3 regions of the Aminobacter sp. LjRoot7 genome follow, and region 1 is predicted to be linked to each of the others. Evidence: predicted binding sites of a transcription regulator. Region 1 holds the regulator's gene; each other region holds the start of a gene.
What was found. Region 1 encodes PhoB, which activates phosphate uptake and scavenging genes when phosphate is short. Its sites were predicted from a motif close to TGTCATNNANCTGTCAT; they were not measured.
Positions count from the first base shown of each region.

Region 2: a site for PhoB is predicted at 2,468-2,484, ahead of ACSQ3E_RS20330 (YdcH family protein). Genes of this name have one in related genera too.
Region 3: a site for PhoB is predicted at 2,277-2,293, ahead of ACSQ3E_RS08365 (LTA synthase family protein). Genes of this name have one in related genera too.

Region 1 covers NZ_CAXUPX020000014.1:80,953-88,199, forward strand. The annotation lists gene ACSQ3E_RS27895 (ATP-binding cassette domain-containing protein) at 1-548, opposite strand, end outside; gene ACSQ3E_RS27900 (sugar ABC transporter permease) at 570-1,922, opposite strand; gene xylF (D-xylose ABC transporter substrate-binding protein) at 2,063-3,103, opposite strand; gene ACSQ3E_RS27910 (ROK family protein) at 3,353-4,594, shown strand; gene phoB (phosphate regulon transcriptional regulator PhoB) at 4,625-5,314, opposite strand; gene phoU (phosphate signaling complex protein PhoU) at 5,413-6,117, opposite strand; gene pstB (phosphate ABC transporter ATP-binding protein PstB) at 6,156-6,980, opposite strand; gene pstA (phosphate ABC transporter permease PstA) at 7,005-7,247, opposite strand, start outside.
Region 2 covers NZ_CAXUPX020000007.1:263,824-271,070, forward strand. The annotation lists gene ACSQ3E_RS20310 (antibiotic biosynthesis monooxygenase family protein) at 1-305, opposite strand, end outside; gene ACSQ3E_RS20315 (5-(carboxyamino)imidazole ribonucleotide synthase) at 451-1,533, opposite strand; gene purE (5-(carboxyamino)imidazole ribonucleotide mutase) at 1,530-1,994, opposite strand; gene ACSQ3E_RS20325 (YdcH family protein) at 2,112-2,315, opposite strand; gene ACSQ3E_RS20330 (YdcH family protein) at 2,554-2,733, shown strand; gene ACSQ3E_RS20335 (ArsR/SmtB family transcription factor) at 3,028-3,291, opposite strand; gene ACSQ3E_RS20340 (MFS transporter) at 3,397-4,638, opposite strand; gene ACSQ3E_RS20345 (DUF1192 domain-containing protein) at 4,718-4,912, opposite strand; gene ACSQ3E_RS20350 (NAD(P)H-quinone oxidoreductase) at 5,027-6,037, shown strand; gene ACSQ3E_RS20355 (hypothetical protein) at 6,174-6,467, opposite strand; gene ACSQ3E_RS20360 (NB-ARC domain-containing protein) at 7,106-7,247, opposite strand, start outside.
Region 3 covers NZ_CAXUPX020000002.1:552,892-560,138, reverse strand. The annotation lists gene ACSQ3E_RS08380 (acyl carrier protein) at 1-78, opposite strand, end outside; gene fabG (3-oxoacyl-[acyl-carrier-protein] reductase) at 274-1,011, opposite strand; gene fabD (ACP S-malonyltransferase) at 1,068-2,009, opposite strand; gene ACSQ3E_RS08365 (LTA synthase family protein) at 2,438-4,294, shown strand; gene rpsF (30S ribosomal protein S6) at 4,602-5,093, shown strand; gene rpsR (30S ribosomal protein S18) at 5,093-5,341, shown strand; gene rplI (50S ribosomal protein L9) at 5,557-6,135, shown strand; gene ACSQ3E_RS08345 (class I SAM-dependent methyltransferase) at 6,291-7,247, shown strand, end outside.

The sequences.
Region 1 (7,247 bases):
GCCGTCTCCTGGGGGCCGAGTGCCGCCGTCGGCTCATCCATGATCAGGATGCGGGCGTTGAACAGGATGGCGCGCGCGATAGCCACCGACTGGCGCTGGCCGCCCGACAGCTTGCTGACCGGCTCCTTGAAGCGTTGGAAGCGCGGGTTGAGCCGGCCCATCACCTTGCGCGCCTCGGCCTCCATGGCGACGTCGTCGAGCGTGCCATAAGAGGTCATGATCTCGCGGCCGAGGAAGAGGTTGGCGGCAGCGTCGACATTGTCGGCCAACGCCAGCGTCTGGTAGATCGTCTCGATGCCATACTTCTTGGCGTCGCGCGGGTTGGCAATCGATGCCTCCTCGCCCCGGACCATGATCGTGCCGGCGTCGCGCTTGTAGGCGCCCGACAGGATCTTGATCAGCGTCGACTTGCCTGCGCCATTGTGGCCGAGCAGCGCCACCACTTCACCGGGATAGAGGTCGACCGAGGCGTCGTCGACGGCGCGGATGCCGCCGAAGGCGATGGAGATGTTCTTGAGGTCGACGAGCGGGATACGGGTCTGTTCCATGATCTTGGCTCCCGGATTTCGTTAGACGCGCTTGCGGTAGAGCGTGTCGAGCCACACGGCCACGACCAGCACCAGGCCAACGACGATGTTCTGCAGCGGCGTGTCGATGTTGAGCAGCACCATGCCCGACTGCAGCGACTGCATCAGCAGAGCGCCCAGCATGGCACCGGCAACCGTGCCGGAACCGCCGGCGAGCGAGGTGCCGCCGATGACCGCAGCAGCGATGACCAGAAGCTCGTCGAGCGTGCCGAGCGAATTGGTGGCCGAGTTCAGGCGGGCACTGGAAACCGCCGCGCTGATCGCCGCCAGCACGCCCATGATCATGAACACCTTCATGGTGATCCAGCGTGTGTTGATACCGGCGAGGTTGGCTGCTTCTGGATTACCGCCGATGGCGAAGACATAGCGGCCGAAGCGTGTGCGGTTGGTGACGAAGGTCATGACGATCCCCACCGTCACCGCGATCAGGACGGGAATGGCAATGCCGTGGGCGATGAACAGGCCGCCTTCGGGAATGGTGATGCCGTTGGCCTCGGCGTAGCGACGCACGATGCCGATCGGCCAGGGGTAGGAATTGGCGATCCAGATCGCGCCAAGGATGACACCGCAGGTGACGGTGCCGAGAAATGCCTCGGCCCAGACCGGGCGCAGCGGAAACTTGAAGCGCTTGCGTTGCTGGCGGCCGCGCAGCAGCAGGAACACCACGGCCAGGCATGCGACAAGACCGACGATCCAGCTCCACGTCGCGCCGATGGCGCCCTGCGGACCACCGCCCATCAGCTGGAAGGTCGCATCGAGCGGCGCGATCGTCTGGCCTGACGTGACCCACCAGGCCGCCCCGCGCCAGATCAGCAAGCCGCCCAGCGTCACGATGAAGGCGGGAACCTCCATGTAGGCGATGACGAAACCTTGCAGCGCGCCGATCATCAGGCCGAGTGCTATGCCTATGGCAAGCGCCAGTGCCCAGATCCACGGATTGCCGAGCTCGAGGCCGACGGCTTTGACAAGGAAATGCACCTGGGCAAAGCCCATCACCATCCCGATCAGGCCTTCGGCCGAGCCGACCGACAGATCGATGTTGCGCATGACGATAACCAGCACCATGCCGGTCGCCATGATCGCCACGGCGGACGCCTGCACCGACAGGTTCCAAAGATTGCGGGCGGTCAGGAAGGTGCGGCTGTCGAAATCGAGCGGATTGACGCCGAGGCGCAGGCTCGAAATCACCTGCAGGCCGACCCAGATCAGCAGCAGCGCGCCGACCATGCCGAGCATGCGGGTGTCGATCTCGGTTGCCTTGAGGAAACGGCCGACCGGGCTGAGTTCGGTCGTTCGCGCTCGGTCAGCCGGCGCGTTGGTTGTCGTGTCTGTCATTGTTACCTCCCGACCGGATAGCCGTCTAAGCGGCAGCCGGTGTGCGCATGATAGGGTCAATCCGCCATGTCATGAAGCGGGCGCTTTTGAAAAACGCCGCGGGCAAGCCGCGGCGTTTGACCGATCGGATGAAGCCGATCTTAGTTGCAGGCTGCGACCGAACCGGCCGCCACGCCCTGGCAGACCACGTCCTTGCCAACCCAGCCGGCGTCGATGACGACGTTGAGGTTGTCCTTGGTGATCGGAACCGGCGTCAGGAAGACCGAGTTGAGCTCGAGGCCACCAGGCGTCTTGAACTTGGTGACGTTGGCGATCTCTTCCATCTTCTTGCCATCGGCAAGCTGCGAGGCGATTTCAGCCGCGTTCTTGCCGAGTTCGCGTGCATCCTTCCACACCGACACGGTCTGGGTGCCGAGCGCGATGCGGTTCAGCGCGGCATGGTCGCCGTCCTGGCCGGAGACCGGAACCGAGCCGGCAAGGCCCTGTGCCTGGAGCGCAGCGATCGCGCCGCCGGCGGTGCCGTCGTTCGAAGCCACGACCGCATCGATCTTGTTGTCGTTGGCGGTCAGGAACTGCTCCATGTTCTTCTGGGCGTTGGCCGGCAGCCAGCCGTCGGTATAGGCCTCGCCGACATTCTTGATCTTGCCGGAGTCGACGGCTTCCTTGAGCACTTCCATCTGGCCAGCGAACAGGAAGTCGGCGTTCGGATCAGCACCCGAGCCCTTGATGAAGACGTAGTTGCCTTCAGGCTTGGCGGCGAACACGCCCTTGGCCTGCATGCGTCCGACTTCCTTGTTGTCGAAGGTCAGGTAGAAGGCGTCCTTGTTTTCGATCAGGCGGTCGTAGCCTACAACAGGAATACCTTCGGCGACGGCCTTGTCGACCGCCGGTCCGATGGCCGATGCGTCCTGAGCCAGGATGATCAGGGCGTTGGCGCCCTGCGAGATCAGGCTTTCGACGTCGGTCAGCTGCTTGGCCGGCGACGACTGCGCGTCAGCCGAGATGTACTTGTCGCCGGCGGCCTCGATGGCGGCCTTCATGGCGGCTTCGTCGGTCTTCCAGCGCTCTTCCTGGAAGTTCGACCAGGAGACACCGATGACCTTGTCCTTTGCCGAAGCCACTGCCGTAAGCGACAGAGTCATGGCAACACCCGCCAGGATGGCGGTGGTAAACTTTTTCATTATTTCCTCCCTGCGCCCAATGGGCGCGCCTACTTCGCGATAGCCCTTGGAGAAGCTCTTTTTTTCGAGCCTCGAAAAAATACTGACTCAATGCCCGGCCAGTGTCAACATGGTTTCGCGCGCGCTCCGTATTTTTTTCGGAGCCCGAAATAAATAGAGACAATTGGCGCAGGCTCTGTCACAATCACTTGGCGCGTAAGGGACTGCCGCTTAAGAAGGGCAGCGCTTCGCCGGGAGGAAGACGAGCACATGTCGGTCGGCATACGTCACGACGATCTGAGACGGCGCAACCGCGCCATGGTTATATCCGCTGTTCGCCGTGCCAGCCAGCCGTCGCGCACCGAAATCGCCGCCACCACCGGCCTCAGCCATTCGACGATCTCGACGATTTCCTCCGATCTCATTTCAGAAGGCATCCTCGCCGAAGCCAAGGTCAGCGAGCCGGTTTCGATGAAGCGCGGCCGGCCGCAGGTCGGGCTGACGCTCGAACCCAATGCCGCGTCGATCGTTGCCGTCGTGCTCTCGCTCAACAGCCTGTCCGCCGCCGTCATCGACTATGCCGGCAACACGGTCGTCGAGGAAACGAAGCGGCTGGTGACCCAGAAGATGACCGCCGAGGCGCTGATTGACGAGTGCGTCGCCATGGTCCGGCGGCTGATCGACGATGCTGCTGCCTCCGGCGGGACCGTGCTGCGCATCGCCATGGCCGTCCAGGGCATCACCGATGCCGCTTCGCGCAAGCTGTTGTGGTCGCCGATCACCCAGCACGACGACCTGCCTTTCGCCGACCGGTTCGAGCAGGAATTCGGCGTCCCGGTTTCGGTCGAAAACGACTGCAACATGATCGCCGAGGCTCTGCGCTGGCGCGATCCGGTGCGCTATCGCGACGATTTCATCGCCATCCTGTTGTCGCACGGCATCGGCATGGGCCTGGTCATCAAGGGCGAGTTGTTCACCGGCACGCAATCCTCGGGCGCCGAGTTCGGCCACATGGTCCACCGGCCCGACGGAGCGCTCTGCCGCTGCGGCCGCCGCGGCTGCATCGAGGCCTATGCCGGCAACTACGCCATCTGGCGCAACGCCAGAATTGGCGACGAGAACGCCGAACCGCTGGCCGACCTGTCCGACGACGACATCAGGTCGATTGCCGATGCCGCCCGCGACCATGACGGCCCCGAGCGCGAAGCCTTCCGCAGGGCCGGCGAGGCGATCGGCTTCGGTTTAGGCTCGATGTTCGCCCTGTTCGACCCTGCCCCCCTCGCCTTCGTCGGCGTCGGTGCAACAGCCTTCGACATCATGGAGCCGCATGTGCGCGCTGCCATCGCCAAGACAGCAGGCGGGCTGCATTCCAAGGCGATCTCGTTCGACACCGAACCCAACGAGGTTCCGCTCAAGCGCGAGGGCGCGATGATGCGCGCCCTGCTCACCGTCGATCAGGAAATCTTTGCCGCAGGCACGGCACCTCGCCGCGCCGATGCCGATGTCGCCTAGAGCCAGATCCCGAAAGGGACAGAAGCCCGGCTAGTCCTCGCGGATGGCGTAACCGGCGCCGCGGATGGTGCGGATCACGTCGGGCATGCGGCCATTGTTGACCGCCTTGCGCAAGCGTCCGACATGGACGTCGACGGTGCGTTCGTCGATGTAGATCGTCTCGCCCCAGACATTGTCGAGCAGCTGGCTGCGCGAGAACACCCGGCCCGGATGCCGCATCATGAATTCGAGCAGGCGGAATTCGGTCGGCCCGAGCTTGATCTCGCTCTTCTTGCGGTAGACCCGGTGCGACTCGCGGTCGAGCATGATGTCGCCGACCTTGAGCACTGACGACAGCACCTCGGGCTTGGCCCGGCGCAGCAGCGCCTTGACGCGCGCCATGAACTCCGGCGTCGAGAACGGCTTGACCAGATAGTCGTCGGCGCCCGTCGAAAGCCCGCGCACCCGGTCGCTCTCTTCGCCGCGCGCGGTCAGCATGATGATCGGCAGGCGTTCGGTGTCCGGGCGCATCCTGAGCCGGCGGCACAGTTCGATACCTGACAACGCAGGCACCATCCAGTCGAGCACCAGAAGGTCGGGCACGTTTTCCTGGAGCCGGATTTCGGCCTCGTCGCCACGCGTGACGACTTCGACCTGGTAGCCTTCGGATTCGAGATTGTAACGAAGCAGCACGCCCAGCGGCTCTTCGTCTTCGACGACCATGACCTTGGGAGCGATCATCGGCTATACCTTGTCCTTGCGCATGGCCGCTTCTGGACCATGCGCTGATTTAACCTATGCAGCGCCCCCGCGCCAAACGCATGCGGTTGCGGAAGTGCTCAGGCCGGAACCGTCGTCGTGGTCTCGTCGACCTTTGGCCGATTCAGCGGCAGCTGCGTACCTGTCACGACGAAATAGGCGTTCTCGGCGATGTTGGTGACGTGGTCGCCGATGCGCTCGAGGTTCTTGGCACAGAACAGCAGATGCGTGCAGGCCGTGATGTTGCGCGGATCTTCCATCATGTAGGTCAGGAGCTCGCGGAACACGGCGGTGTACTGGATGTCGATCTTCTGGTCGTCGGCGCGCAGGTTCTTCAGGCCTTCGGCCTGGCGTGCGACATAAAGATCAACGACGCCGCGAACCTGGCCGAGCACCAGCTGCGCCATCGCGTCGATCGAATGCGAGAGGTTGCGCGGGGTCGGCGACTGGCCAACGGCGCCAACACGCTTGGCGATGTTCTTGGCGAGGTCGCCGATGCGCTCGAGATCGCCCGCCATGCGGATGGCGCCGACGACGGCGCGCAGGTCCTGCGCCATCGGCTGGCGCTTGGCGATCAGTGTGATCGCGGAATTGTCGAGATCGCGCTGCTTGGCATCCATGATCGTGTCATCAGCCACGACGTTCTGCGCCAGCGCCTGGTCAGATGACAAAAGCGCGCGGATGGCGCCAGCCACCATCGCGCCGGCGAGATCGCCCATGTCGCGGATGAGCTGGTCGACGTGCTGGAGTTCTTCGTCGAAGGACCGGACTGTATGTTCGCCCATGATTTCTTCCTCGTATCGTGTGCCGCGACGAAACCCACTCAGCCGAAGCGGCCGGTGATGTAGTCCTGCGTCCGCTTGTCGTCGGGGTTGGTGAACATCTTGTCGGTCGGGCCTTCCTCGACGAGATAGCCGAGGTGGAACATCGCCGTGCGCTGCGACACGCGTGCCGCCTGCTGCATCGAGTGCGTGACGATGACGATCGTGTAGTTCTCGCGCAGTTCGTCGATCAGCTCTTCGACCTTGGCGGTAGCGATCGGATCGAGCGCCGAGCACGGCTCGTCCATCAGGATCACCTCGGGCGAAACCGCGATAGCGCGCGCGATGCAAAGGCGCTGCTGCTGGCCACCCGACAGGCCGGTGCCCGGCTCGTTGAGACGGTCCTTGGCTTCGTTCCAGAGCGCGGCCTTCTGCAGGGACTTCTCGACGATGATGTCGAGCTCGGCCTTGTTCTTGGCCAGGCCATGGATGCGCGGGCCGTAGGCAACGTTCTCGTAGATCGATTTCGGGAACGGGTTCGGCTTCTGGAACACCATTCCGACGCGAGCGCGCAGCTCGACGACGTCGATCTTGGGATCGTAGATGTCCTCGCTGTCGAGGGTGATCTTGCCGCCGACGCGGGCCGCATCGATGGTGTCGTTCATGCGGTTGAGGCAACGCAGGAAGGTCGACTTGCCGCAGCCCGACGGGCCGATCAGCGCCGTCACCTGGTTCTGGCGAACGTCGAGGTCGACGCCGAACAACGCTTGCTTGTCGCCATAGTGCACGGTGACCTTGTCGCCGCGCATCTTGATGATTTCGTTCGTTCTGGCGTTCATCTCAGCATTCACCGCGTCGTCGAGGGATTTTTCGGTCATGATGTTCATAGCAGGATGCTCCTTGTCCATGCCCTACCAGCGGCGCTCGAAGCGGCGGCGGAGGACGATGGCGACGATGTTCATGGCCATGAGGAAAATCAGAAGGATGATGATGGCGCCCGACATGCGCTCGACGAAGGCGCGTTCGGCCTCGTTCGCCCACATGTAGATCTGCACCGGCAAGGCCGTCGCCGGGTCGAAAGGCGTCTTGGGATAGTCGGCGACGAAGGCGACCATGCCGATCAAGAGCAGCGGTGCGGTCTCGCCGAGCGCGCG
Region 2 (7,247 bases), on a different contig from region 1:
CTATACGCTCCGATTCGACGCTCGCTTCCGGCTACGCCCTCTAGTTGCTCATCGAGTTTTCGATACTCCGCATCGTAAGCGACTTTGAACCGCTCAAAATGTTCTCGGCTGACCCAACGGTCGATCGTGAGGTAGACGTTCACCCGCTCCGCGTCGGCAAGGAGTTGAGTTTCAATGTACCCTTCTCCCCTGCGAAAAAGCTGCGCCCATGAGCCGGACGGACCGTAAGCTACTTCGAAGTCCGCGCGATGCTCTACGGCTACCGTGAACTCCCAAATGATGTTGTAGCTTGCTTGCTCGCTCATTGGTGAACTGTACCAGCCTGGCTACCTGAGTGCGGGCGTCGGCCACCCAGGACCGCCGCGAAGCCGCCCATTGCAGACCCTCAAATCCCGGTGTCTGGGTGTTTTGCAGCAAAGCCGCTAAATGGGAGCCGTCAGTGCCTGCCCGTCAGCGGCGCGGCAACAGCCTGGTGAAATGGCCCATCTTGCGGCCGGGGCGGGCTTCGGCCTTGCCGTAGAGGTGGACGGCGACATCGGGTTCGGCGAGCAGCGCCGGCACCTTGTCGATGTCGTCGCCGATGAGGTTTTCCATGACGCAGTCGGAGTGGCGGTTGGCGTCGCCGAGCGGCAGGCCGGCGACGGCGCGGATGTGCTGCTCGAACTGAGAGACCACGCAGGCCGTTTCGGTCCAGTGGCCGGAATTGTGCACCCGCGGCGCCATCTCGTTGACCAGCAGGGAGCCGTCGGCGAGGACGAAGAACTCGACGCCGATGACGCCGACATAGTCGAGCGCTGTGAGGATCTTGCGGGCCGCCTCGCGCGCGGCTTCTGCGGTGTCGCTGCCGATCGCGGCGGGCACCGTCGAGGTCGCCAGGATGCCGTTGCGATGCACGTTCTCGGCCGGGTCGAAGACGGCGATGCTGCCATCGGTGCCGCGCGCGGCGATGATCGAGATTTCGCGCTCGAAGGCGACGAAGGACTCAAGCACCAGCGGAACGTTGCCGAGCGAGGCGCAGGCGCCGTCGAAGCCGCCAGTCGTCATGTTGCGGAAGACCATCTGGCCCTTGCCGTCATAACCCATGCGGCAGGTCTTCAGCACGCCGCTGCCGTCGAAGGCCTTCAGCGCCTCCGCCAGCTCGGCATCGTTGTCCACAGGCCGGAAGCCGGCTGTGGATATCCCGATGCCGTTGAGGAATGTCTTTTCGACCAGCCGGTCCTGGGCAACCTCGAGCGCCCGTGCCGGCGGATAGACCGCGATCGTGCGACCCAGCCGTTCTGCGGCGACGACCGGCACGTTTTCGAATTCAAAGGTGACGACGGCACTGGCGCGCGCCAGCTCGTCGAGGGCGGCGGGATCGTCATAGGCAGCGACGATCTGGCGGTTGGCGACCTGGGCTGCCGGGCAGTCGGCCTGTGGCTCCAGGACGATCGTCTGGTAGCCGAGGCGAGCCGCCGCCATGGCCAGCATGCGGCCGAGCTGGCCGCCGCCGATGATGCCGATGGTGGCGCCGAGGGGAAGCGGCGCGCTCACGCGTCGTCCGTCGGCTGTTCGGCGACCCTTGCAGTCTGGGCGGCGCGCCAGTCGTCGAGCCGGCTGGCAAGCGCGTCGTCGGAGAGGGCAAGCACGGCGGCTGCAAGCAGTGCTGCGTTGGCGGCACCAGCCTTGCCGATGGCAAGCGTGCCGACAGGGATGCCGGCCGGCATCTGGACGATGGAGAGCAACGAATCCTGGCCCGACAAGGCCTTCGATTCGACCGGCACGCCAAACACCGGCAAGGAAGTCATTGCCGCCGTCATGCCGGGAAGGTGGGCAGCGCCACCAGCGCCGGCGATGATGACGCGGAAGCCGGCTGCCTTGGCGCCCTTGGCGAATTCGTAAAGACGGTCGGGGGTGCGGTGGGCCGAGACGATGCGCGCCTCGAAGGCGATGCCGAGCACTTCGAGCAATTCGGCGGCATGGCGCATGGTCGCCCAGTCAGACTGGCTCCCCATGATGATGGCGACGTCGACCCTGTCTTTGCTCACGCGCGGCACCCCTGCTTGATAAGCCTGCGCTTAACCGAAATGCGCTGCCATCGCAACCAAAGGCCGGCCAAAAATGGCGGTTTCTCAGGCGATGATGTCGGGGATGATGCGGTCTTCGATCTGGCTGATCTTGTCCTTCAGGACCAGCTTCTTCTTCTTCATCCGCTGGATCTGCAACGTATCGCAGCCCATCGCGATCATCGCGTTGATTGCGGCATCGAAATCCGCATGGTCCTGCTTCAAGCGTGCAAACTCGAGACGAATCTCGGCTTGTTCCTGTTCCGACATGTCTACCGTCTGCAAACTCACTGGCGCACCCGGGGCGCTCCTAAGGCGGGGTCGGCGACTCCTTGTCACCGGCGCGAAGCCCTTATCACATTTCGCGCTGTCAGGAAATGCTACCACGCTTTATTCGACATCGCCGACGGGGGATGGCAGACTGTCATGGTTCCGTCACAGAGCACTGTCTGCGGTGGGCAGGGCTGTGCCCGGAGCATCGAGGAAACCATGAAAGGGAGAACCAATCATGTCTCTTGCTTCCCATCTTGAAGAACTTCAGCGCAAACATGGTGACGTCGAGCGCCAGCTCGGCGAAGCAATGAATCATCCATCCATGGACGACCTGCAAATCGTAGCGCTGAAGCGTCGCAAGCTGGCTCTCAAGGACGAGATTGAAAAGCTGAAAGGTGACCCGACGCAGCATTAGGCTAGTCACGAGGTCTCCAAACAAGGCCCTGATTTTCGGCAAGGGCCCGACAGCCGGCGGCGAAGCAACATCGCCGCCGGGACAGGGTGATGTTTATCAGCCAAATCAGCGCATGATCTGAAGAACGTGTCCGAGCGGGATGCTCGTGCACGTCAGCAGTTGATCTGCCGAAATGGTGCTGGCGTCAGGCTATTGCCGTGATCAGCCTTGTGATTGCCCTGCAGTCGCCGCGTCGGGCATCTGTCTGGCGCATCCAGGGCATGATTGTGCCCGAGGCGGCACGCGAAAAAGACTTCAGGCGTCCCAGAACTGGTCCAGCCAGATGTTGAGCTTGCGGAAGCCGGCGACGCTGACCGCATAGACCCGGCGCGTGCCTTCGGCGCGGGCGCTGACAAGGCCGGCATCGAGCAGCACCTTGAGATGCTGCGACACCGCCGGGCGTGAAACCGGCAAGCCGGCGGCAAGTTCGCTGACGGTCTTGGGGCCGCGCCGCAGCTCTTCCAGCAGATGGCGCCGGTTGGCATCCGATATGGCGAGGAAGGGCGCGTCAGTTGTCATGGCCCATTTGTGCCGCAACATCAGCGAAATCTCAACTACCGGTCGCAATTGCGATTGCGGGATTGGCAAAGGCAGTGACGGGAAGCCGCGGCGCCGCGCTGCCTGTCAGGCCGCGTCCTCGTGCCTGGGGTCGAGGCGCAGCGACTCTGGCGTCGCGCTGCGGTCGGCCGGCTGGGTCTTGAAGGCTTCGCGATCCTCGATCGGAACCGGCGCACGACGCTTGATGCGCAGTGCGGTGTAGCCGGCGAGCGTGAAATGCGCGGCGGCGGTTGCGAGGAACAGCGCTTCCGGCCGCATGTAGTCCATGAGGCCGGCGCCAAGCAGCGGCCCGACCATGGTTCCGAAGCCGTAGAGCAGGAGGAGCCCGCCCGACACCTTGACGAAATCCTCAGGCTTGGCGTGGTCGTTGGCATGCGCCACGGCAAGCGAATAGAGCGTGTAGGCAAAAGCGCCGTAGCAGGCGGTCATGGCGATGACGAAGACGCCGGAGCGCGGGGCCACCAGGAAGATCAGCACGGCGGCGATTGCCGAAGCGAGCGAGGCGCCGATCAGCACATAGCGGCGGTCGGTACGGTCGGAGACCTTGCCGATCGGGATCTGCAGCGCTGCACCGGCGACGACCACGAGGCTCATCATCAGCGCGATCTCGGGCGTCGAAATGCCGACGCGCGCGCCATAGACGGCGCCGAGCGTGCCCCAGTCGCCATTGGCGACGCCGATGAGGAAGCAGGCGACCGAGGCGACCGGCGAGTTGGCGTAGAGGCCCTTGATATCGAGCGAGACGTCCTGCAGCGGCTTGGGGTGGGCGGCGCTTGAAACGGCAGTCGGGATCAGCGACAGGCAGAACAAGATGCCCGTCACCATGAACAGCGAGGCGCTGGTGACGTCGCCGCCGGCGACAATCATCTGGCCGGCCATGATAGAGGCGTAGGTGACCATCATGTAGAGGCCGAAGACGGTGCCGCGGTTTTCGTTGGTGGCGCGCTCGTTGAGCCAGCTCTCGATGACCATGAAGGCGCCGGCCATGGCGAAGCCGGTGAAGGCGCGCAGCAGGATCCAGACATATTCGTTGACGATCAGGCCGGTGAGCAGCGCGATGATCGCGGCTGACGCGGCAAAGGTGCCGAAAGCGCGGACATGGCCGGCGCGGCGAACGACGCGCGGGGCAAAATAGCAGCCGGCGACAAAACCGCCGGCCCAGGCCGTGCCCATGAGGCCGAGTGCCGTGGTGGAAAAGCCTTCTTCCTGGCCACGCAGCGGCAGCAGCAGGCCGTGCAGGCCGGACGCTGCGAGCAGGAAGGCGGTGCCGCGGAGCAACGACAGGATCGGCCGGTAGGTTGCGAGCATCTGGTGTCCCACCACGAATCAATTAGGCACTGGCACCTGATGATAACCCGTTTGGGGCATATCGGTGGCGGCGCGCGTTTCAGCCGCGCTTGAACAGCGCCTCGGCAGCCGATTTGGTCGAGCCCTTGACGGAAAGCTCCGCCTCGAGCCGGCCGATCTCGGCGCGCAGGGCCGAGATGCGCTCGTTGAGCTCGCCGACCGAAAGCAGCGACAGATCCTGGCCGATCTCGTGGACGGGTTTCTTCTTGACCGGCTCGTCGTCGAACAGCGCCATCTCGCTCTCCTCCATCGTAGGCAGGCGTTTGCCTGATTTGCCAATCAGAATACATAGTGCGGTCAACCACATGTAAAGTCCGGGGCGCACCGGACCAGCGGAGAGTAAAAAGACATGGCCAATGTTGCCAAGCTTCCAGCCAAGATGCTCGCGGTGGCGATTTCGCAACCGGGTGGGCCGCGCGTGCTCAAGGCGGAGAAGCGCGACCTGCCGGAACTGGGCCAGGGCGAGATCCTGATCCGGGTGCATGCGGCAGGCGTCAATCGGCCCGACGTGCAGCAGCGCAAGGGCGCGTATCCCGCGCCGCCCGGCGCCTCCGACCTGCCCGGGCTCGAAGTGTCGGGCGAGGTCGCGGCACTCGGCGAAGGTGCCGCGCGCTGGCGCATCGGCGACGCCGTCTGCGCGCTGACGCCGGGCGGCGGTTATGCCGAATACGCCAAGGTGCACGAGACCAACGCGCTGCCGGTGCCCAAGGGTTTCACCTTCACGGAAGCGGCCGCCGTGCCCGAAACCTTCTTCACCGTCTGGCACAATGTGTTCGAGCGCGGCGCGCTCAAGGCGGGCGAGACGCTGCTGATCCATGGCGGCTCGTCGGGCATCGGCACGACCGCGATCCAGCTCGCCTCGGCCTTCGGCGCCTATGTGATCGCCACCGCCGGCTCGGAGGACAAGTGTGCTGCCTGCCTCAAGCTCGGGGCCGACCGCGCGATCAATTACCGGAACGAGGACTTCGTTGCGGCGGTGAAGGACGCCACCGACGGCAAGGGCGCCAATGTCATCCTCGACATGGTCGGCGGCGACTATGTCGGCCGCAACTACAATGCCGCGGCGGTCGACGGCCGCATCGTCCAGATCGCGACCCAGGGCGGGGCGGTGGCGAGTGCCGATTTCTCGAAGATGATGGTCAAGCGGCTGACCCATACCGGCTCGACGCTCAGGCCGCGCACCACCGAGTTCAAGGCGGGAATCGCCGCAGCACTCGAGGCGCAGGTGTGGCCGCTGCTGGCTGTCCGCCGCGTCGCGCCCGTCATGGACATGATCTTCCCGCTCAAGGAAGCCTGGCGGGCGCATGAGCGCATGGAAGAGGGCGAGCACATCGGCAAGATCGTGCTGGATGTCGGGTGAGGGGGCCAAAACCTCATGGTGAGCCTGTCGAACCATGGGGTTTTGGTGCAGCCTAGTCGCCTGGCGCCCTCGTGGTTCGACAGGCTCACCATGAGGGCTACTGAGGCGCGTTCGCCACGCGTCGAGCTGGGCCCCGTCACCGCCAGCCATTGGCCAACTGCAGGGCAAACAGGAACATGCCTTCGATGCGGCGGTCGGCGTCGCGTCCGAGCGGGACCGGGCAGAAGCCGGCGCGGCCGGAGGTGGGGGAGGCGCGGCAGCGGCCAAAATTGCGGCATTCGCGGCGCTGGCACTTGTTGTGCGCGCCCTCCATGGTGGCGGCGATGCTGACGGCGAGCACGAGCGCGTTGTGCATGGCATAGGGCAGGTGGCCGTAGCCCGGCAGCGGCGGGTCGATGATTTCGATCTCTTGCTTGCGTTTCCTCGACATGACGATGTCTCCGGCTGGCCGCGCGTATTTTCCGGCGCGGGCAGGGTGATTGGGGGAAATTTGGGCGTGCGGAAGTGTCCCGCGCGGATGAAGCCGGGATTGGGAACCGGACGCATGGCCTTGCGTCTCTGTGATGCTAGTGCGTGACGCGCAGCCATGCGTCCGCCAGCGCTCTTGCCCCGCTCAGTCGCCTCGGCTTTCGCCGTCAGCCGCCGCAAGGCCCGGACTTGGGGGCTCATCACCCAGCAGGGGCACCGTATCCCCTGCCAGCCCGGACGCCGTCGCCCTCCCCAGGCATCCGGTTCATGACCCGGGTTCCCTGAGGGCGATGCGGGGATTATCCGTCAGGCGCGAAGGGGCGTGGAAAAGAAAATTTTCCTATCCACGTTTGCCAGGTGCAGGCGGCGAGCGAAACATAGCTAATTCAAGCCGTTGCCGAAGTCAGATGGAACACCATGGCGCTAGAGCCGTGGAAAACTCTTCAACGGCTACCCACTTCAAACGGTCTGCCTCATGCGTCGTGCAAGCTGGCGTCGCTGCGCACCTGCTCCGCTTCGTCGGGCGTGGCTGGTGTCTGCCGGGAGGTCACGTCGCACGGCGCTGAGATCCAGCAGCTTTCTTTCAAATCGCTTGTTCCCTTAGACTACCAGGGGCGATCGTCCATTTACCCAAGCTTCCACAAGTCGTTTTGCCTCGGCGCGCGAAATCGTCGGTAACGTCCCCTTTGGAATGCGAGCCTCCTTCTCCTGCGAGATCGTCCTCTGCCGCCCGGGAGCAAAG
Region 3 (7,247 bases), on a different contig from region 1:
AGCTTCCGTCACCTTGTCGGCGTCGACGCCAAGATGTTCAATGACGATCTTCTTGACGCGCTCTGCGGTGTCACTCATGTGGGCATCCTCAGTCTGGTGTTGTTAGGTCTTCGTTAGCGGGCGGATTGCCGCTAATCAAGCTGTAATCTACGCTTTCCCAAGCGCTCGGGCGGCGGTCGGGTTTCGTCCTGGCCACCTGATGGAGCGCGGCAATACACGAAAAATTCACCGCGTCCAAGGCAAAAGGGCCGGTTATCCCGGCCAATTGCCCAATCAGATCATCGCCATGCCGCCATTGACGTGGATTGTCTGGCCGGTGACGTAGGCCGCTTCGTCGGAAGCGAGATAGGCAACGGCCGAGGCAACTTCCTTGCCGGTTCCCATGCGCTTGGCCGGGATCGCGGCCATGATCGCCTCTTTTTGCTTGTCGTTGAGCTTCTCGGTCATTGCCGATTCGATGAAGCCCGGTGCCACGCAGTTGACGGTGATGTTGCGGGTGGCGATCTCCTGCGCCAGCGACTTGGAGAAGCCGATCATGCCGGCCTTGGAGGCGCAGTAGTTGGTCTGGCCGGGATTGCCGGTGACCCCCACCACCGAGGTGATGTTGATGATGCGGCCATGACGGCGGCGCATCATCGGGTGCGTCAGCTCGCGTGTCAGGCGGAACATCGCCGTCAGGTTGATCTCGATGACCTGGTCCCAGTCGGCGTCGGACATGCGCACGAACAGCCCGTCCTTGGTGATGCCGGCATTGTTGACCAGGATGTCGACGCCTTCGAGTTCGGCCTCGGCCTTCTGGCCCAGCGCCTTGACCTCGTCGCGGTCGGCGAGATTGGCGGGGAACAGTTTGACGCGGTCGCCAAGTTCGCCGGCAAGCGCCTCGAGCTTTTCGATGCGGGTGCCGTGCAGGCCAACGATGGCGCCCTGCTTGTGCAGGATGCGGGCGATTTCTTCGCCGATGCCGCCGGATGCACCGGTGACGAGTGCCTTGCGGCCGGTCAGATCGAGCATGTTGCTACCTTCCTTGAAGAGCGCACCCTTCACACGGGTGGGGTCGATTGAATTGCTCAGGCGAGCGCGGCGATGGCCGCGTCGACGTCGGCCGGAGTGTTGACGGCAGCCGTCGCGATCTCCTTGTTGATGCGGCGGGCGAGGCCCGACAGCACCTTGCCGGCGCCCACCTCGTAAAGCGTGGTGATGCCGTTGTTGCCGAACCACTCGACCGTCTCGCGCCAGCGCACCTGGCCGGTGACCTGCTCGACGAGGCGGGCGGCAATCTCTTCGGGATCGGTGATCGGCTTGACGGTGACGTTGGCAACGACCGGCACGACCGGCACGTTCTTGGTCACGCCGGCCAGCGCCTCGCGCATCTTCTCAGCCGCAGGCGCCATCAGCGCCGAATGGAAGGGGGCGGAGACCTGCAGCATCAGCGCCCGTTTGGCGCCCTTTGCGGTGCAAAGTGCCGCAGCACGCTCGACGGCCGCCTTCTCACCCGAAATGACCAGCTGGCCGCCGCCGTTGTCGTTGGCAATCTGGCAGACCGAACCTTGCGCGGCCTCAGTGCAGGCGGCGTCGACGTCGCCCTGCTCGAGGCCGATGATCGCGGCCATGGCGCCCTGGCCTGCCGGCACGGCGGCCTGCATGGCGTTGCCGCGGATACGCAGCAGGCGGGCGGCGTCAGCGACCGAAACAAATCCTGCGGCGGCAAGTGCCGAATATTCGCCGAGCGAGTGGCCGGCGACATAGGCGACCTTGTCCTTGAGCGACAGGCCGCGCGATTCAAGCGCGCGGAACGCGGCCATCGACACCGCCATCAACGCCGGCTGGGCATTTGCGGTCAGCGTCAGTGTCTCCTCGGGCCCTTCCCAGATCAGCCTGGACAGCTTTTCACCGAGTGCATCATCGACTTCCTCGAAGACGCGGCGTGCCTCTGGAAAGGCATCTGCGAGTTCCTTGCCCATGCCGACGGCCTGGCTGCCTTGCCCCGGAAAAGTGAATGCAACGGCCATGTTGGTCTCCTGGCTATTTGCCGCATCGGCCCGAACCGGAATCGGCTTTTCGGGATTCGACGGGGCAGAGATATCACGCGGCACGGCGCCGGACGTCCTGGAACCGGCAGCGCGCCATATCGTTGTGCCTCTGGCGCAATGGATACCGCGAAGTCAAGCCTTGAGGGCTTTGGGACCCGTTTGGGGCAAATAATCACAGAGAATTAATGCGAAATACGTTTTGTTTGCCCCATCCTTCTCAATTTTGCCATATGCGCTAGCTTTTCGATGACAGTTTCGTGACGGTTGCGTGACGCCGCCGTCCAGCGTTCGAGGAAGTTGAGTTGGCAAAGCTGTTCGCGACAGGCAAAACCGTCGCACATGACCAGGAAAACGAGGCTGAAGCACTCAGCCGGCGTGCCTATGCCCTGGGCGTCCTGCGCTCGGTGATGATCACGCTTGCCGTCTCGGCCGTTCTCGTCTTCGCCATCGAGTTCGTCGCCCGCGGCTCCTTCATCGACACGCTCAACTTCTTCCAACAGCCGTTCAAGCCGAGCTGGACCACGGTTGCGCTGTTCGCGCTTCTGATCATCGGTTTCGACGCGCTGCTCGGCCGCCCCTATAACGGCCTTCTGATCGTCGCACCCGTGGCGCTCTTTCTGGCCTTTGTCGGCCATCAGAAGTCGCTTTATCTCGGCGACCCGCTCTATCCGACCGATTTCCTCTATGCCCGCCAGATCGTCGAACTGATGCCGCTGCTGGTCCGCGAGCGGCCGCTCGCAGGCATCGGCATTGCCGTTGGTCTCATCGCCGGCATCTCCCTGTTCGTCTTTGCCTGGCGCTACTGGCGCCGCCGTATGCCGACGCTGTCGTTCTGGGCCCGCATCTCGCGCCTGGCGATCGCCATTCCGGCGCTGGCCTTCTTCGTCTCGATCATGGACTACGCCACCTTCTCGTGGACGCGCGATCGCCTGCAGATCATCCCGATGATGTGGGATCAGAAGGAAAACTACGCCTCCAACGGCTTTGCCATCGCCTTTGCCCTCAACGTGCCGATGGCCAAGGTCAAGGCGCCGCAAGGCTATTCCGACAAGGCCATCGACGCCATCGCAGCACCGTCGCAGACGGCGGCCGTGCTGCCCGAGGAAAAGCCCGACGTCATCATCGTGATGAGCGAATCCTTCTGGGATCCGACACGGCTGCCCGGCGTCTCGATCACCCCGGACCCGATCCAGAACGTGCGCGCATCGCAGTCCGGCCATGTCTTCTCGCCCGAATTCGGCGGCATGACCGCCAATGTCGAGTTCGAGGCGCTGACCGGCTTCTCCAACGCGTTCCTGCCGGCTGGCTCGATCCCCTACCAGCAATATGTCCGCGCACCGGTGCCTTCGCTTGCCACCTTCTTCAAGAGCGAAGGCTACGACACCAAGGCCATCCATCCCTTCGGTGGCTGGTTCTGGAACCGCGCGCCGGTCTACAAGGCCTTCGGCTTCGACAAGTTCATGTCGGAAGAGAACCTGCCGCTGCTCGCCAAGCGCGGCCCGCTGGTCTCGGACGCCGCGCTGACCGAAGAGATCATCCGCGAGGCCGACGCCACCGATCACCCCTTCTTCATGTTCGCGGTCTCGCTGCAGAGCCACGGCCCTTACGAGCCGAACCGCTACAGCGACACCACCCACAAGGTCGAGGCGCCGACATCGCAATGGGCGCGCGATTCGATCCTGACCTATGCCGAAGGTGCCTCCGACGCCGACCGTGGCCTGAAGCGCCTGATGGACTGGGCCAGCAAGCGCGAGCGCCCGACCGTTATCGCCTTCTTCGGCGACCACCTGCCGCCGCTTGGGCCGGTCTATGTCGAGACGGGTTTCATGAAAGAGCCGGTTGCCAAGCGCAAGGCGCCGATCGACGAGATGCTGGTGCAGCACGAAACACCGCTGGTGGTGTGGTCGAACCGCACGGGTGCCGCGCGCAACATCGGCTCGATCAGCCCGGCGTTCCTGCCGCTGCACGTGCTCGAGACCGCCGGCATCAGCCATCCCTACTACACCGGCTTCCTCGGCGACCTGCATGACCGCTACCGTGTCGTCGACCGCAACATGCTCTTGCCGCGCCAGGGCGAGTCGGTGTTCGACTGGTCGCGCCAGAAGGAGCTCGACCCGGCGATCCGCGATTTCCGCTGGCTGCAATACGACATGATGTTCGGCAAGCGCCGCGGCGCCAAGGGCTTCTTCCCCGAGACCGTCGACAAGGTCGTCGCCAACCGCACGCGTTCGCCGCTGTTCCTCCGGGACGAGGCATTCGGCTGAGCCAAAACCGGCCGGAAAGGCCGGTTTTCCTGAGAATCTCGGCCTTCCCCCTTGCCTTGGCGGCACTTAGCATGTAGACGCCCGCCATCTGCCGGTCCCAGCTGGGGGCTGAACGGAGGGCCGGAGGCTTTCTTGAAAGTCGCCGTGTGAAGCGAAAACGCTTCCGCCTCCCGTGTCTCCGCTCTCGACCGTCTCGTCGTGCTCCTTTCTTCCCCTGAAGAGGCCGCAAGGTCCTCGAAGGGTCAGGGAGGTCGCAGAGGCTCTAGCCGCCGGGACCGGAAGATGGAAACGAAGAAAGGCAAAAACTATGGCTCTTTATGAACATGTGTTTCTTGCCCGCCAGGACCTCTCGCAGCAGCAGGTCGATGCACTTGTCGAACACTACAAGGGCATCATCACTGCAGCTGGTGGATCGGTTGGCCGGGTCGAGAACTGGGGACTGAAGTCCCTCACCTACCGCATCAACAAGAACCGCAAGGCGTATTACACGCTCATGGACATCAGCGCTCCATCGGCTGCCGTCAAGGAAGTCGAGCGCCAGCAGGGCCTGTCCGAAGACGTTCTGCGCTTCCTGACCGTCAAGGTCGAGGCGCATGAAGAAGGCGTCTCCGCCATGATGCAGAAGCGCGAAGAGCGCTCCGAGCGTGGCGAACGCGGTGGCTTCGGCGACCGTCCGCAGCGCAGCTTCGGCGACCGCGACCGCGGCGACCGTGGTCCGCGCAGCTTCGGCGACCGCGATGGCGGTGGTGATCGTGGCCCGCGCCGTCCGCGCGAAGGCGTTGAAGGGGGTGCAGAATAATGGTCGACATCAATCAGATCCCGACCCGTCGTCCTTTCCACCGCCGCCGCAAGACCTGCCCGTTCTCCGGCGCCAACGCACCGAAGATCGACTACAAGGACGTGCGTCTGCTGCAGCGCTACATTTCCGAGCGCGGCAAGATCGTTCCTTCGCGCATCACCGCCGTCAGCCAGAAGAAGCAGCGTGAACTCGCCCAGGCGATCAAGCGCGCCCGCTTCCTCGGCCTGCTGCCCTACGTGGTGAAGTGATATCAGTTCCGGCCCGGCGGCATCTGCCCCGGGCCGGAATTCTCCCTTCCGCGACGGGCGCGGTCGGGCGAGCCTTCAAATCCCGGGTTGGATTTCTGAGGAAATCCTAACTGCCGCGACAGGCAGGACAGCGAAACCGGCGGCAACGCCCTCATTGCTTCCTTGCCCGTTGAATTTTTTCCGCTGCCTTTGCAGCCAACGAAAGGACAAGGACAATGGACGTCATTCTCCTCGAACGCATTTCCCGCCTCGGCCAGATGGGCGACACCGTCAAGGTCAAGGACGGCTTTGCCCGTAACTTCCTTCTGCCCAAGGGCAAGGCGCTCCGTGCCAACGAAGCCAACAAGAAGAAGTTCGAAGGCCAGCGCGCTCAGCTGGAAGCCCGCAACCTTGAGCGCAAGTCGGAAGCCCAGCAGGTCGCCGACAAGCTCGACGGCAAGTCGTTCATCATCGTGCGTTCGGCTGGTGAAACCGGCCAGCTCTACGGTTCGGTCTCGACCCGCGACATCGCCGATCTGCTGATCGCCGAAGGCTTCACGATTGCCCGCAACCAGGTCGAGCTCAACCAGCCGATCAAGACCATCGGCCTGACCAACGTCGCCATCGCGCTGCACGCCGAAGTCGAAGTCACCATCACCCTGAACATCGCGCGCACGGCCGACGAAGCCGAGCGTCAGTCGAAGGGCGAGACGCTGACGACCGCCGAAGCCATCTACGGCGACGACATCAACGAAAACGCCCGTCCGGACAGCTTCTTTGATCCGAACGAAGACGGCGAAGGCGACGAAGGCTGATCTAAGCCTCTGTCCCAAACCAGTTTTCTGGCCAGTTTTCTGGACCAAGCCCGGATGGCAACATCCGGGCTTTTTTTGTGCCAGGCGTGGAACTTGGCAGCGTCGCCCCTATCTTGAGAGACGGACTACACGACTGACCTTTTCGCGAGCACGCCATGAATATGTTGTTGCAACGCATCGTCGGGAAGCTTGTGCGCACCGGCAATCTGACAGTCACCGGCCCCAACGGTCGATCGCACCGTTTCGGCGATGACACGGGCGACCCTGTCCACCTCCTGATCAAGACGCGGCGTGCCGAAAGCGCCATCACGCTCGACCCGATGCTCGCCTTGCCCGAGGCCTACATGGACGGCGATGTCGACATCGTCGGCGGCGACGTGCTCGGGCTGATGCGGGTCGTGTTCCAGAACCTCGGCAATGGCAGCATAGATACCGCCTGGACCAAGGCGCTTGACGGCCTCCGGCTTGCCTTCCGCCGCTTCCAGCAGGTCAACACCGCCGCCCGCTCCAAGCGCAACGTCCAGCGCCACTACGACCTGTCGGGCGAGCTCTACCGGCTCTTCCTCGACACCGACATGCAATACTCCTGCGCCTATTTCGCCGACCCCGAAATGACGCTGGAAGAAGCCCAGATCGCCAAGAAGGCGCATATCGCCGCCAAGATGCGGATCAGGCCCGGCCAGTCGGTGCTTGACATCGGCTCCGGCTGGGGCGGGCTCGGGCTCTACCTTGCCCGGACCTTCGAGGCGCAGGTGCTTGGCGTGACTTTGTCGACCGAGCAGCATGCGGTTGCCACCGAACGGGCCCAGGCCGAAGGGCTCGAGAACCAGGTCCATTTCGAGATCAGGGACTATCGCAATCTGGTCGAGCGTTTCGACCGCATCGTCTCCGTCGGCATGTTCGAGCATGTCGGCGTCAACCACTACCGGACCTTTTTCGACAATGTCGCCAAGCGCCTGAAACCAGACGGCGTGATGGTGCTGCATTCGATCGGCCGCGCCGGCCCGCCGGCCTCGACAAGCGCCTTCATCCGCAAGCACATCTTCCCCGGCGGCTATATCCCCGCCTTGTCCGAGGTGCTGCCGGCGATCGAAAAGGCCGGCCTGATGGTC